DNA from 4 places in the Allobosea sp. MMO-172 genome. Region 3 is predicted to be linked to each of the others. Evidence: predicted binding sites of a transcription regulator. Region 3 holds the regulator's gene; each other region holds the start of a gene.

Region 1 (3,840 bases), on a different contig from region 3:
GATGGCGAGACGGCGCACGGCGCCATCGCTGCGGAAGAAGCCGAGTTCGAAGACGCGCCCGCCCTCGCCACGCGCTTCCAGCACCCGCGCGGCCTCCCCGATCAGCCTGACGACCACGGCCTCGAGGCTTGCGGTATCGGCGAAAGGCTCGGCGAAATGGCGCTCGACCACGCAATCGGGCGGCGGGCGCAACGGCGTGATGCGACGATCCTCATGGCCGAGGATGCGCCGGAGCTTCGTTGCCAGTTCTTCGCCGAAGCGGGCGGAGAGGGTTTCGGACGGCCGCTCCGCGAGATGATCGAGCATCTTGAGACCGGCGCGGGAGAGCGCGATCACGGTCTCGGCGTCGGTATCGAGCGCGGCGGTCGGCAGCGGGCGGAGCCACCTCTCCTCCTGCCCCGGCGGGATGATGCCGCCACGGCCATGACGGGCGCTGGCGCGGGCCGCATCGGGTGTGCCGGCGATGGCGGCCTTGAGCTGAAGGCCGCCACGCTGCATGGCCCGCGCCGCCAGCGTGCCGAGCCCGGCCTCGCCGCCGAAAAGGTGGGCGCAGCCGGTGATATCGAGCATCAGGCCATGCGGCTCGTCGAGCGCGACGAGCGGCGTGAAGCGGTCGCAGAAACCGGCGAGCGCTTCGAGGAACTCGCGATCGGCCTGCGGCTGCGCCTCCAGCGCGACGAGATCGGGGATGCGGGCGCGGGCATCGGCCAGCGTCATCCCCCGGGTCAGGCCGAGGGCGACGGCGCGCTGGTCGCAATCGACGAGGCGCAGCGCATTACCCTGCATCTCGGTCAGGACATGCGGCCTCTCAGCCGGCGCGCCGGAGGCCGGAATCGCGCCCGTCCGCCGCAACCTGTCCGTCGCCAGATAGGGGAACCAGAGGGCGAGATAGCGGCGCGGCATGGTCTGTCCGGACGGCTCGATCGAAAAGGCTGCGTTCCGCAAAGCAATGTCGGTCACGGTCCCACTCCACACGCCACTCACGCTCGGCCGCGCCGCCGCGCTGACGCAGCAATCTCAAGGCGAAGGCCGGGGCGCCCGGCGCATTGGCCTCCAGCACCCGCGAGGCGAGCGCCTTCACCTGCCAGCGCGTGCGCGCCGCGCTCGGCGCCTCGGCCGCCGCGACGCGCAGCAGCAGCACCGGCACGCCCGAGGCCTCCGCCGCCAAAGCGAGACGACGACTCGCCGTCAGGTCGAAAGGGCGCGGCTCGCCCCAGGGCTCGATCAGCACGGCGCCGAGCGCAGCACAGCGCGCCGCCTCGGCCCCGGCCCGCAGAACGCCCTCGCCATCGCGCGCCCGCACCAGCAGCAGGCGCGCCGGATCGAGGCCAAGTTCATTCAGCCCCGGCGCATGGAGCCGCCCAGCCTCGGCATCGACGAAATCCTGTCGCGCCCAGAGAATGGTGCGGCCGACGGCCTTCTCTTCCGCCTGCCCCGCCCGCAATGCGAGGCCGAGCGCGAAACCGGTCGCGGCGGCGAGATCGGCCACCTCGGCGGCATAGACCTCATGCAGTGCCGCCCGCGCGAGCCCGCCGTTCAGGACATCGTCCAGAGCGGGCATGCCCAGGCCGATCCGGCCGGCCGCAGCCGGGCCGCTCCGCAGAGCGGCCTCAGTAAAGCTGCGACGCAGGTCGGACAGGGTCGGTGCGGTTTCCGGCATGGGGCACGATAAATGTTCTCTCTTTGTTCTTTTATAGAACGAGCCTTGCCGGAAGGCGAGTCGAGTCTTCCGGCCGTCCCCATGCCCCTGCCAGAGGGTGACGCGGAGCGAAGGCCGTTTGGACATTTCCCAAAGCGCTCCTCAGAGTTTGGCCGCGAGTTAGCATCATGATTTCAAAGAGTATTTGATCGCGGAAAATGCACGGGTCATCCCGGGCGACCGGAGGGAGACCCGGGATCCATGCCTGAACCTTGGTCGGAAGCGCTCCGGAATGGATCCCGGATCGGCGCCGCTTCGCGGCTTGTCCGGAATGACCCGCGCATTTCAGGTCAAAACGCAAACGCCTGAAATGACCGACCTCATTCGCGGCCAGACTCTCGCGATGAGGCGGGTGTTTAAAAGACCTCTCAGCCCTCGCCGCTGACCGCCTGCGCCTTGATCTGCGAGGGCGGGCGGCCGAAGCGCTTGCGGAAACAGCGGTTGAAATAGGAGAGATCACCGAAGCCGACCTCATAGGCCACAGCGCTGATGGTCAGCGCGGCGCCTTCCGCCGTGACCAGCCGGTGCCAGGCGCGGTCGAGCCGGCGTTCCAGCACATAATCGGAGAAGGTCCGGCCCTCCGCCTCGAAGAGCTTCTGCACGACGCGGGCGCTGATGCCGTGCAGGGTCGCGATCATCTCCACGCCGAGTTCGCGCCGCTCCAGCCGCGCCTCGATATCGGCCTTGATCGCGGCAAGGCGGCCGGCCCGCCGGTCTGCCATCGCAGCCGGCGCCGCAGGTTCGCGATCCGACAGGGCGGCTCCGATGAGATCATGGACATGGCCCTTGGCGAGAGCCTGAAGCTCGGTCGAATTCAAGGGCAGCAGGCCGCGCAGCAGCAACGCGCCGTAATGCGCCAGCGCCTGCAAGCCCGGGTTCGAGCGCGGGATGACCTGCATCAGCCCCGCCCCCTCCCCGGCCAGCAGCGGCAACAGGGCGGCGTCGAGTTCGATCACGTCGATGCGGCCCGGCTGGGCGAGAACGAACTCCGTCGGCTGGTCGAGGACGAGCGCCGCCGCTTCGCGAGCCCGCAAGGCAATGCGGCGGTCGCCCTGGCGGATCACGACGCGCGCCTCGGCCGGGCGGATGAGGATGTAGCGCGCGCCCTTCTCACCCCGCTCCGGCTGCCAGATCCAGTGCGAGGCCGGAGCGAAACAGGAGCGCAGGCCGATATCGGGGCGCGTGGTCAGGACGCAGCGCGCGTCGAAAGGCAGGGGCAGATCGGGCGCCGCGGCTTCGCGGGCGACGTTACGGCCGAGGATGCGCCGCGACAGCGTGCTCGCCTCGTCGCGGCCGACATCGGCGGAAACCAGCCAGAACGGCACGAAATTCCGCGCTTCCGGGGCCGCCTCCAGGCCAAGGCGTGTCGCGACAGCCACATCTCCCGTTTTCGACACCGGATTCGTCTCAGTCCTATAGGGCGTTCGCGGAAGTCCAAGCTTAGACCGCAGAAACAACATTACAGCAACAACTGAAATCGCTGATGACACTCATCACACATCGAATCCGCGATGAAATCAAGCTACTTTACTATAATTCTAAAGAACTAATTCTGAAGCAAGACAAGTAATCCACCATCAGAGCGACATCGGTTTCCTGCCCAAGACATGAGCAGAACCGCTGCCGGCGCCGCCAGGTAGAACCATGACCAGATCGATCAGCCTCGCCACCAGCCTCGTGGCCCTCCTCGCCTCCTCGATGGCGGTGGCGCAGGTTTCGCCACAGTCCGGAAGCCGCGCGGCAGCGCCGGGCCGCGCCGCGTCCGCACCGACGACGATCGATCTCGACACGATCACGGTGACCGCCGCCCGCACCGAGCGCAGCACGGCCGAGACGCCGCAATCGGTCCAGGTCATCGACCGGACGGAAATCGAGCAGCAGCTCAAGTTCAGCCCGAATGCCGCGACCGCGCTCGGCAAGCTGGTGCCGGGCTATTCGATGTCGACGCAGACGGTCTCCAGCGCCTCGGAGAATTATCGCGGCCGCGACCTGCTGGTGATGATCGACGGCGTGCCGATGAACACGCCGCTGCGCGACGTCTCGCGCATCCTCTCGCTGATCGACCTCAACACGGTCGAGCGCATCGAGGTCGTCGCCGGCGCCTCCAGCCTCTATGGCGCGGGCGCCACCGGCGGCACGGT
Region 2 (3,840 bases), on a different contig from region 3:
GGTCGAGCGGCTCGCCCGCTGCATCAAGCACCGGCGTGATCGGGAAGCGCTCACCGCTCGCGTCGGAGACGACGCGGATCGGGTTGAGAAGATAGAGTTGGCGCGCCTGCTGCGGGATGTCGCTCGCCGGGAAATGCTGCCCCATGAAGCTTTCGAGGTCGGGGCGCTTGGCCTCGCTGACGACCTTGCCAGAGCCGTCGGGCGCGAACTGGTAGATCATCACCCGGTCGTACTGGAGAACCGCCCTAAGCAGGCGCGCCGCATTCTTGATCAGCTGGGCCGGTGTCGTGACATCCGAGAGCCGACCGACCAGCGTCCGGGCGAATTCGAGCGGTGAACTTGGCCCAGCCGGGACACTCTCCTCGAACTCAATGATGGCGTTGCCCTTGAAGGCATGGATTGAAATGTCGAACTCGCGTTCGAGCGCAGGAAGGCGATAACGCGGCATCAGGCCGGCCCGGGATGGCACGCCGGAACGCGCGAGCGCATTGCGCATCTCATGCACGACCGGCCCGCCGAGTACCTCTTCGAGCCTGCGTCCGACGAGCTCGAACTCTCCAAGGCCAAGGAAGGTGCTGGCATTGCTGGAATGGCGCCGAATCGTCACCGCCTCGGCATCGCACACGATCATGCAGCCATGGGACTGTACGCTGCCGGGGATATGGATCGGCTCGCGATCGCAGTTCGTCAGATCAACCGTCGTCATGCAGGAGAGAGTTCTTCCGAAGTGAAGGCCTGGATGGCATGCACGAAGACTGCCCTGCTCGCCTGAGCTGCGGCATCCCATGCCTGTCGGTCGAGCCCTTCAAGCGCGACCAACAACGTGCGCCAGCTATCGAGTGAGCCGGCTTGCGCCGAAAGGTAGCGCGCTCCGTATTCAGGCCCGAATCCCAGAACGCCCACTCCCTTCACCAGCACGCGCGCGCCCAAGGCGGAGCCTTCGAGAACATAGGCTGCTCCCAAGAAGGCAGCCATGTCATTTGACAGATGGAAGGCCTCGGCTGCGGGAAGCGGGAGCGCCAGGTCGGCGAGGTCCGCCTCCAGCTCCGGCATAAGCCTGCGCGGCTGCCAGGACGAAGCCCCAACAGCCGTCGCATTCAGCAACGCGGCCTCGACCGGCGCGCGATGGCGGTACGATCCCTGCAGGAAGCGGGCATATGCGGCGCGGTTTGAAAAACCGCCAACAATGGCGTCAAGTTCGCGATGAAGCTTGCTCGTCTCCTCGCGCAGGAAACTTCTGATCTCGATCATTCTACCGGCATCCAGAATCGTTCCGCATCAGCATCGCTATAGCCCAACATCAGCGTAATCGGCGCTGTTTCCATTGCAGATTCCCGTTCGCCCCCGTCCTCTCGCCCGACGGATTGGCTTGAACTCGGCCTTGGGCTAGCCTAGGAACATATAAAGAACAAAAGGAATTGCGATGGCACAGCTCTCGGTCGTGGAGAAGCTCGAAATCCTCAGCGACGCCGCGAAATACGATGCGTCTTGCGCATCGAGCAGCACCACGAAGCGAGATTCGCGCGACGGGAAAGGCCTGGGCTCGACCTCGGGCGCCGGCATCTGCCATTCTTACGCGCCTGACGGCCGCTGCATCTCGCTCCTCAAGATCCTGTTGACGAATTTCTGCAGCTTCGACTGCGTCTTCTGCATCAACCGTTCGTCGAGCAATGTTCGCCGCGCCCGCTTCTCGGTCGAGGAAGTCGTCGCACTGACCCTCAATTTCTACCGCCGCAATTATATCGAAGGCCTTTTCCTGTCCTCAGGCATCATCCGCTCGGCCGATTACACGATGGCCGAGCTTGTGCGTGTCGCCGAAACGCTGCGCCGGCAGCATGGGTTCCGCGGCTATATCCATCTCAAGTTGATCCCCGGCGCGAGCCGCGATCTGATCGAGCGCGCCGGACTTTTCGCCGACCGGGTATCGATCAATGTCGAACTGCCGAGCGAGGCGGCGCTCGCGCGTTTCGCCCCGGAGAAACAGGCAGGCGAGATCAAGAGCGCGATGGGCGGCCTCAAACTGAAGATCGAGGCTGCGCGCGAGGAACGGGAGAAGAGCGCGAAGGCCCCGGCCTTCTCGCCTGCTGGGCAGAGCACGCAGATGATCGTTGGTGCTGATGGCGCAAGCGATTCCGCCATCCTGAAGCGCAGCGCCTGGCTTTATGGAAGCTTCGGCCTGAAGCGGGTTTATTACTCGGCCTTCAGCCCGATCCCGGATGCCTCGCGCCAGTTGCCACTCCAGCCTCCGCCGCTGATGCGCGAGCACCGGCTTTATCAGGCCGACTGGCTGACGCGCTTCTATGGTTTCGAGACTGAGGAAATCCTGGGGCGTAACGAGATGCTCGATCTCGATATCGACCCCAAGCTCGCCTGGGCGCTGCGCGAGCGCGGGCGCTTTCCCGTCGACGTGAACCGAGCCGATCGCGAGGGCCTGTTGCGGGTACCGGGTCTCGGTACGCGAAGTGTCGATCGCATTCTAGCCTCGCGACGGTTCCGCCGGCTCAGGCTAGAAGACGTCGGTCGGCTGACGCGATCGCTCACGACGATCCGACATTTCATCGTGGCAGAGGGCTGGCGACCGGGCAGCGGACTTGACGCTCAGAACCTACAGGCCCGGTTGAAGCCGCAACCGCGACAATTGACGCTCTTCCCGTGATCGCAGCCCGACTGAACGGGCCTGCCGATTTTGCCGGCTGGCGCCGCGAGGCCCGCCGGCTGGCGCTTGCCGGCGTCAAGCCCGAGGCCGTCGCCTGGCTAACGAGCGAGGATGATGCCGGACTGTTCGCAATGGAGAACGTCACTCCGGTCGAGGGCGGAAGTATTGCGCTGATTGTGTCCCGCCGTTTCATCGAGCTTGCCGAAAACGTCGTCTGTCATCGGGATCCCAGCCGTTTCGTCCTACTGCATCGTCTGCTGCTGCGTTTGCAGGACGAGCCGCGCCTGCTCGACAATGCAGCCGACTCTGACATCGCACGCGCCGAGGCGATGGCCCGCTCGGTGCGCCGCGACCTGCACAAGATGACCGCCTTCGTCCGCTTCCGGGCCGTGTCGGGCGCGGGCGAGGAAGGCCCCTTCATTGCCTGGTTCGAGCCGGAGCATTTCATCCTCGAACGGGCCGCTAGCTTCTTCACGGGGCGCTTCGCCGGGATGCTCTGGTCGATCATGACGCCGCAGGGCTCGCTGCACTGGGACGGCAAAGCGCTTCAGCTCGGCCCCGCCGCCAGCAAGGCCGATGCGCCGGACGGCGATGCCATGGAAGTCTATTGGCTCACCTACTACGCCAACATCTTCAATCCGGCCCGCCTGAAGCCGAAGGCGATGAAAAGTGAGATGCCGGTGAAATACTGGCGGAACCTACCCGAGGCCGAATTGATTGTGCCTCTGATCGCAAGCGCCGCCCGGCGAGCAGAGGATATGGTGATGCGCGCTCCGACGCAGCCACCCGAACGACATGCCCGGCAGCTTCGGCATCGCCCCGAAGCACCGAGCGAAAAACTTGCGATCACCTCCTGGCAGGATGCGGCCGCTGCGGCGCAACGGTGCAAGCGCTGTGACCTGCATTGTCATGGCACGCAGACGGTCTTCGGAGAAGGACCGCTGGAAGCGCCGGTCGTCTTCGTGGGCGAGCAGCCAGGCGACCGGGAGGACCTCGCGGGCCGGCCTTTCGTCGGTCCCGCCGGGCAGGTTTTCGACCAGGCGGTGCAGGACGCCGGTCTCGATCGGGCGCGCGCCTATGTCACCAATGCGGTGAAGCACTTCAAATTCGAGCTACGCGGCAAGCGCCGCATTCACGAGAAGCCCAGTGTCGGGGAGATCAATGCCTGCCGCTTCTGGCTCGAT
Region 3 (3,840 bases):
GCGATCGTGCGCGACGGCAACGCCAAGAAGGGCGACGTGCTCGGCACCGCGCGCCTCGCCGGCATCATGGCGGCGAAGCGCACGCATGAGCTGATCCCGCTCTGCCACCCGCTGTTGCTCAGCAAGATCGCCGTCGATCTTGAGATCGACGAGGCCCTGCCGGGCGTGCGCGTGCGCGCCGAGGTCAGAATGAAGGGCCAGACCGGCGTCGAGATGGAGGCGCTCACCGCCGTCTCCGTCGCCTGCCTGACGGTCTACGACATGGTCAAGGCCGTCGACCGGGCGATGCGGATCGAGAATATCCGTCTGCTGCACAAATCCGGCGGCCAGTCCGGCGACTACGAGGCTAAAGTTGGTTAGAGGAGTGAGCACGATGGCGTCCGAAAACCGGTTCCCACTTTTCGGCATCGTGCTCTGATGGCGCTCACTCCGGTCCCCGTCGCGCGCAAGGCGCTGCTCGACAGCATTCCGGGGCCGACGGGAGCGGAAACCCTGCCGCTGGCGCAATGCGCCTGGCGGGTGCTCGCCGGCGAGGTCAAGGCGCTCAGGACCCAGCCGCCCTTCGCCAATTCTGCCATGGACGGCTACGCCGTGCGCGGCGACGAGATGGCGGAAGGCGTCTCGCTCTCGGTCATCGGCGAATCCGCCGCCGGCCGGGCCTATGAGGGTGCCGTCGGGCCGGGACAGGCCGTGCGCATCTTCACGGGCGCGCCGATGCCTGACGGAGCCGACACCATCCTGATGCAGGAAGACGCTGACGGCGTCGGCAGCCCGGTCATCCGCGTCCGCATCCCGCCGGCCAAGGGCAAGTTCCTTCGCGCCGCCGGGCTCGATTTCCACGCGGGCGACGTCCTGCTTTCGGCCGGCCGCGTGCTCGACAGCGCGGCGCTCGGGCTTGCCGCCGCGATGGGACATCCGGCCCTGCCGGTCAGGCGCAAGCCGCGGGTCGCGATCCTCGCCACCGGCGACGAATTGGTGGCGCCGGGCGAACCGGTCGGGCGCGACCAGATCGTCGCCTCGAACTCGTTCTCGCTCGCGGCGCTTGTCGAGAAGGCCGGCGGCACCGTGCTCGATCTCGGCATCGCGCGCGACGACCATGCCGATCTGGCCAGCAAGATCGCAAGGGCGAGCGAGGCCGATGCCGATGTGCTGATCACGCTCGGCGGCGCCTCCGTCGGCGCGCATGACCTCGTTCAGGAGGCGCTGACGCGCGCCGGCATGACCCTCGGCTTCTGGAAGATCGCGATGCGGCCGGGCAAGCCGATGATGACCGGCCGGCTCGGCCGGATGGTCGTGGTCGGGCTGCCGGGCAACCCGGTCTCCTCGATCGTCTGCGGCCATCTCTTCGTGCTGCCCTTGATCGAGGCGCTGCTCGGCATCGCCGATGCCGATCGCGACCGCAGCATCCCCGCCATCCTCGGCCGCGACATGCCCGGCAATGACGAGCGCGAGGACTATCTGCGCTCGGAGTTGATTCTGACTCCGGAAGGCTGGGTCGCAACGCCCTTCGACCGGCAGGATTCCTCGATGCTCGGCACGCTGGCGCGCGCGCAAGCCCTCACGATCCGCCCGGCCCATGCCGCGCCGGCCAGGAAGGGCGACCCCTGCCATATCCTGCCCTTGCGGTAGCAGCTTGCGGAACACAAGCAGAACGCGTATGGTGTTCGTGCTTTGTTTCGAATCTGCGCTTTGAGGGGCTGGCGGCGACCATGCTGACACGCAAGCAACACGAACTCCTGCGCTTCATCCAGGAACGCTTGCGCGAAAGTGGCGTGCCCCCTTCCTTCGACGAGATGAAGGACGCGCTCGACCTGCGCTCGAAATCCGGCATCCACCGCCTGATCATGGCGCTGGAGGAGCGCGGCTTCATCCGCCGCCTGCCGAACCGCGCCCGCGCGCTCGAAGTCATCAAGATGCCGGACGGGCTCGGCGCGCCGCAGCCGCGGCCCCGCTTCAGCCCCGCCGTCGTGCAGGGTGGTCTCGGCGCGCAGCCGAGCGTCGCCAAGCCTCGCCCCGCTGCCATCGAGGACGACAGCCGGCATTCCATCGCCATTCCGGTCATGGGGCGGATCGCGGCAGGCACGCCGATCTCGGCGATCCAGAGCCGCAGCCACACGGTCTCGCTGCCGCCGGACATGCTCGGCTCGGGCGAGCATTACGCGCTGGAAGTACGCGGCGATTCGATGGTCGAGGCCGGCATTCTCGACGGCGACACGGTCGTCATCCGCAGGCAGGACACCGCCAATACCGGCGACATCGTCGTGGCGCTGATCGACGACGAGGAAGCGACGCTGAAGCGCCTGCGCAAGCGCGGCTCCTCGATTGCGCTCGAAGCGGCGAACCCGGCTTACGAGACCCGCGTGCTCGGCCCCGACCGGGTCAAGATCCAGGGCCGCCTCGTCAATCTGATGCGGCGTTACTGAAGGCGCTCGACATCCGCATCGGCTTCGCTCTCGATCGCTGACGCGGGTTGTACCGTCGCAGGCTGACCGGCCGACCGGTTTGCAACCTCAACCGGACGAGGCTCACGCCGGCGACTCCAGGGGCGATCGGCGGCGCTTGGTTCCGAGGTTCGACTGCTCCACCCTGCCGTCGTCCGGTAGAGCGAGGTCGCACCGTCGCGCGTGAGCGCCATGCGCTCGACCAGCCTGGCCTTGCAGGCTCCGCTCCAGGGGATGGCGGTGACGACGAGGTCGGCGCGCAGGCAATCCTCGATGATGGCAAGGCGCTCGCGCGTATAGGAGACCGTGCGCTTGTCGGCTGTCTGCGCCACGCAGGCCAGGCGGTCGCAGGCGATGCCGTTGCGCAGCGTAGGATCGTCCGGCGAGCGGTTGTCGCCATCGGCCGCAAGCCATTGCTGCAGGACGAAGCGGCTGGGCTTGCCCGCGATCGCGAGGCGTCCGTCCGGCCCGCGCACCGCCAGCCCGGAGCCGTCGCGCTCGATCAGGATTTCCGGCCGCTCCGGCTTGCCGGCTATCGCCACGCCGAGGATGAGCGGCACGGCGGCCAGCCAGCGCCAGCCCGTGGTCCAGAGCGTCAGCCAGAGCAGCGCCATCGCGAAGCAGGCCAGCACGGCCGGGCCGAAGGCTGCGATCGTCACGGTGGAATGGTCGATGGTCGCAACCCAATGCGCCACCCTGAGCACGACATCGGAGGCGAGCCCCATCAAGGCCCAGGCCGGCCAGTCCAGTCCGAACGGGTAGGCCAGCACGCCGAACACCGCCGCCGGCATCACGAAGAGCGAGACGAAGGGCAGCGCCATCGCGTTGCCGAGCAGGCCGAAGGGGTTGAAGGTCTGGAAATGATAGGCGCCGAAGGGTGCGGTCGCGGCCGTCGCCAGCATGGTGGTGACGAGGATGCCGAGCGCCACCGTCCAGATCGGCCCGAGCGGCCAGGGCAAGGCCGGCGGCGGCTCGCTGCGGTCTCTTCTCTCCCAGCGCTCGGCGAAGGCGATCAGCGCCGCGACCGCACCGAAGGACATCTGGAAGCTTGGGCCGAGCAGCGCCTCCGGCTCGCGCAGCAGCACGATCATGGCGGCGAGCGCGAGGTTGCGCATGCTCAGCGCCGCGCGATCGACGAGGATCGCGCCGAGCATAACCAGCGTCATGATCAGCGAGCGTTCGGTCGCGACATCACTGCCCGAGAAGATGCAATAGGCGGTCGCGCCGACCATGGCCGCGATCGCGGCGAGCTTCTTGACCGGCCAGTGCAGCGCCACCGTCTGCGACAGGGCGAGCAGCGCGCGCACCAGCCAGAAGATCGTGCCGGCCGCCAGCACCATATGCAGGCCGGAGATCGAGACGATGTGGTAGATGCCGGCGGCGCGCAGGTCGTTATTGG
Region 4 (3,840 bases), on a different contig from region 3:
CCGTATACACACTTTCCAGGCGTGCGCCTTCAACCACTCGGCCACCTGTCCGGCGCGCTGCTTATGACTGCCGGCCCGCCATCTTTCAAGGCCCGAGATGCAGGGTTTTGCACAATCGCGGTAAATCATGCTCATCCGGTTGCGATCTCGGGCCGGCAGGGTCACATCTGGAAGCCTGAGCCGGCATGCCGGCCGGCGGCATGACCTGTCGCTGCGGATTGCGACAGGGAGCGGGCGGTGCGGTTTCTTCTCCGGTTGATCGGGTATCTGGCCGTTGCCGCCGGTTTCGTCGCGCTGGTGATCGACGGTGCCAGGTCGATCGCCAATGCCGGCCTGCGCTTCACGCCGGTCGGCGAGGTGCTGATCGCGGTCGTCCAGGAGCGCTATCAGCTCATCCAGCCGACGATCGAACGCAATATCCACCCCTGGCTCTGGGACCCGGTCGTGCTGACGGTCCTGCGCTCACCTGTCGCCCTGGCCGCTCTCCTGCTCGGCTTCGCCTTGCTCTGGCTCGGGCGGCGCCCACAGGAGGCCATCGGCATCGTCACGCGTCGGTGATGGCACGCTTGCATTGCCTCCCCTGTCCGAACGGCCTGCGGACGCTTACATAGGCGTCGAGCCCGAACGAACGGAGCCAACGATGTTCTCCCTGCGCAAGAAGACCGAGATTCCGACTGCCGCCGAGGCGCTGCCCGGCCGCCCTACCGCGATCCCTACCGCCGAAACCCATTTCGTCAATGGCCGCCCACTCGCCGGGCCCTATCCGGAAGGGCTCCGCAAGGCCGTCTTCGGCCTCGGCTGCTTCTGGGGCGCCGAGCGCAAGTTCTGGCAGAGCGGCGAGGGCATCTGGGTTACCGCCGTGGGCTATGCCGGTGGCGCGACGCCCAACCCGACCTATGAGGAGGTCTGCAGCGGCCTGACCGGCCATACCGAAATCGTCCTCGTGGTCTTCGATCCCGAAAAGATCGCCTATGAGGACCTGCTCAGGATCTTCTGGGAGAATCATGACCCGACCCAGGGCATGCGCCAGGGCGGCGATATCGGCACGCAGTATCGCTCCGCGATCTATACCTATGGCGCCGAACAGCAGGAGGCGGCCGAGCGCTCGCGCGCCGAATACGGCAAGGCGCTGGCGGCTGGCGGCTATGGCCCGATCACGACCGAGATCCGGGAAGCGCCGACACTCTATTTCGCCGAGGATTACCATCAGCAATACCTCGCGAAGAATCCGGGCGGCTATTGCGGCCTGGGCGGCACCGGCGTCGCCTGCCAGATCGGCCTCGGCGTCGAGGCCTGACGACAAGGGGAGGCTCGGCCTCCCCTTCTTTTGGGTCTGATGAGTTCCCGATATGTTCTTGCGTTGGCGCTGAAGCTTCGCTAGCTTCCCCAAGGGACAGGGGAGCGAAGCCGAGATGGTGGCGCGGGTCGCGACGGTGGCGTTCGAGGGGATCGAGGCGCGCGTCGTCGACGTTCAGGTCCAGATCGCGCCGGGCGGCGTCGCCTTCGTCCTGGTTGGCCTTCCTGACAAGGCGGTGGCCGAAAGCCGCGAGCGGGTTCGCGCGGCGCTGCTGGCCTCGGGTCTTGCCTTGCCGGCCAAGCGCGTCACCGTGAACCTCGCCCCGGCCGACCTGCCGAAGGAGGGCAGCCATTACGACCTGCCGATCGCGCTCGCCGTGATGGCGGCGATCGGGGCGATTCCCGCCGATGCCCTCGCAGGCTACGCGGTGCTCGGCGAACTCGCGCTCGACGGTTCGATCGCGCCGGTGGCGGGCGTCCTGCCGGCGGCGATCGCAGCCTATTCTAGAGGGCAGGGGCTGATCTGCCCGGCGGCTTTAGGCCCCGAGGCGGCCTGGGCGGCGGCCGATATCGACATCCTGGCGCCGCGCTCGCTCATTCAGCTCGCCAATCATTTCAAGGGCACGCAGGTGATGGCACGGCCCGAGCCGGCGGTGGCGCGCCAGGCCGGGTCCTTGCCGGATCTCGCCGACGTCAAGGGCCAGGAAAGCGCCCGGCGCGTGCTCGAGATCGCTGCGGCCGGCGGGCACAATCTCCTGATGAACGGGCCGCCCGGCGCCGGCAAGTCGATGCTGGCGAGCCGCCTGCCCTCGATCCTGCCGCCGCTCTCGCCGCGCGAATTGCTGGAGGTATCGATGGTCCTCTCCGTCGCCGGAAAGCTCGCCGACGGCGCCCTGACCGACCGGCGGCCTTTCCGGGCACCGCACCATTCCGCTTCGATGGCGGCGCTCGTCGGCGGCGGCCTTCAGGCCCGGCCGGGCGAGGTCTCGCTCGCGCATCACGGCGTGCTCTTCCTCGACGAATTGCCGGAATTCCAGCCGCAGGCGCTCGATGCCCTGCGCCAGCCGCTGGAGACCGGCGAAGTCCTGATCTCCCGTGCCAATAACCGCGTCGTCTATCCCGCGCGCTTCCAGCTCGTCGCTGCGATGAACCCTTGCCGCTGCGGCCGGGCGACGGAGCCGGGCTATGCCTGCCGTCGCCAGCCGAACGACCGCTGCATGGCGCAGTATCAGGCGCGCGTCTCCGGCCCGCTGCTCGATCGGATCGATATCGCGATCGACGTGCCTGCCGTGACGGCGGCGGACCTGATCCGCCCAGCCGCGGGAGAGAATTCGACGACGGTCGCCGCCCGTGTTGCCGCTGCCCGCCGTATCCAGGCGGCGCGCTTCGAGGGCCTCGGGCTTGGCCATGTCATGACCAATGCCGCTTGCCCGGTCCCGGTGATCGAGGAGATCGCGCGGCCGGACAATGCGGGGCTCGCGCTGCTGCGCGACGCGGCCGAGGCCTTGCGCTTGACGGCGCGCGCCTATCACCGCGTGCTCAAGGTCGCCCGCACGCTCGCCGATCTCGACGAAGAGGCAAAGGTCGGCCGGCGCCATCTCGCCGAGGCCCTGTCCTATCGGGCGCGTGGCGAGGACCTCGTGCAGGCGGCCTGAGGTCGAGGGTTAATGAACTCTCCTCTGCATCCCCTCGAATTCGCCGTTTTCTCCGGCCGCTTTTTCAAGGCGACCTGCGTAGATCGAAGGGCATGGCTTCTTCGATCTGGTCATGGCTTGCTCTTGCCCTCGCGGCGCTCTTGCTCCTGGTTGCCTGGGGCGGCCTGTCGCTGCTGCGCCAGCGCGACGGTCTGCGCCGACAGGTCGCGGCGCTCGTTCATGATGCCGAGCTCTTCAACGACCGGCTCTGGAACCTCGCCGACAGCGAAGAGCGCTATCGCAGCCTGATCGAGGCCCAGGGCGACCTGATCGTCCGGCGCGATGGCGCGCGGATCGTCTATGCCAACAAGGCTTATGCGGCGCTGTTCGGCGCAGCCGAGCAGGATCTCGTCGGCAGCGAGATGCTGCTGCCGCAGCTCGCCAGCCGGCCGCTCGTGCTGCTGGAAGGCGGCGCGCGCAGCTTCGACGAATGCCTCGCGACCTATGAAGGCGAGCGCTGGGTCTCCTGGATCGAGACCGCCGTGCCGGGCCCGAACGGGCGCACGCTGATTCAGCGCGTCGGCCGCGATATCTCGGCGCGCATCGCCGGTGAAGACGCCCTGGTCGAGGCACGGGCGCGGGCGGAAGCCGCGAACGAGGCGAAGTCACGCTTCCTCGCGACTGTCAGCCACGAATTCCGGACGCCGCTCAACGGCATTCTCGGCATGGCCGATCTCCTCGACGATACCGGCCCGGATGCCGAGCAGGCGACCTATGTCGCCGCCTTGCGTGTCTCCGGCGAAGCGCTGCTGGCGCTGGTCGACGACATCCTCGACTTCGCCAAGGTCGAGGCCGGTAGGCTGGAGCTGGTCGAGGAGCCCTTCGACCTCGTGCAGCTCGTCGAGACGGC

Evidence for each region. Region 3 encodes LexA, which represses DNA repair genes until DNA is damaged. Its sites were predicted from a motif close to TGTTCNNNNTGTGTTCNG; they were not measured.
Region 1: the regulator LexA is predicted to act here: its motif matches at 1,674-1,691, upstream of WFK61_RS16895 (ImuA family protein).
Region 2: the regulator LexA is predicted to act here: its motif matches at 1,394-1,411, upstream of WFK61_RS23235 (putative DNA modification/repair radical SAM protein).
Region 4: the regulator LexA is predicted to act here: its motif matches at 1,340-1,357, upstream of WFK61_RS11925 (YifB family Mg chelatase-like AAA ATPase).

The regions. Positions count from the first base shown of each region.
Region 1 covers NZ_JBBCUM010000011.1:49,149-52,988, forward strand. Annotated here, with positions in the region: gene WFK61_RS16890 (Y-family DNA polymerase) at 1-903, opposite strand, end outside; gene WFK61_RS16895 (ImuA family protein) at 809-1,561, opposite strand; gene WFK61_RS16900 (helix-turn-helix domain-containing protein) at 2,068-3,096, opposite strand; gene WFK61_RS16905 (TonB-dependent receptor) at 3,344-3,840, shown strand, end outside.
Region 2 covers NZ_JBBCUM010000020.1:50,687-54,526, forward strand. Annotated here, with positions in the region: gene WFK61_RS23225 (HWE histidine kinase domain-containing protein) at 1-706, opposite strand, end outside; gene WFK61_RS23230 (biliverdin-producing heme oxygenase) at 703-1,251, opposite strand; gene WFK61_RS23235 (putative DNA modification/repair radical SAM protein) at 1,424-2,656, shown strand; gene WFK61_RS23240 (UdgX family uracil-DNA binding protein) at 2,653-3,840, shown strand, end outside.
Region 3 covers NZ_JBBCUM010000024.1:13,952-17,791, forward strand. Annotated here, with positions in the region: gene moaC (cyclic pyranopterin monophosphate synthase MoaC) at 1-360, shown strand, start outside; gene WFK61_RS24460 (molybdopterin molybdotransferase MoeA) at 418-1,629, shown strand; gene lexA (transcriptional repressor LexA) at 1,710-2,423, shown strand; gene WFK61_RS24470 (ComEC/Rec2 family competence protein) at 2,417-3,840, opposite strand, start outside.
Region 4 covers NZ_JBBCUM010000006.1:261,334-265,173, forward strand. Annotated here, with positions in the region: tRNA gene WFK61_RS11910 (tRNA-Ser) at 1-51, opposite strand, end outside; gene WFK61_RS11915 (hypothetical protein) at 238-558, shown strand; gene msrA (peptide-methionine (S)-S-oxide reductase MsrA) at 641-1,297, shown strand; gene WFK61_RS11925 (YifB family Mg chelatase-like AAA ATPase) at 1,413-2,951, shown strand; gene WFK61_RS11930 (hybrid sensor histidine kinase/response regulator) at 3,044-3,840, shown strand, end outside.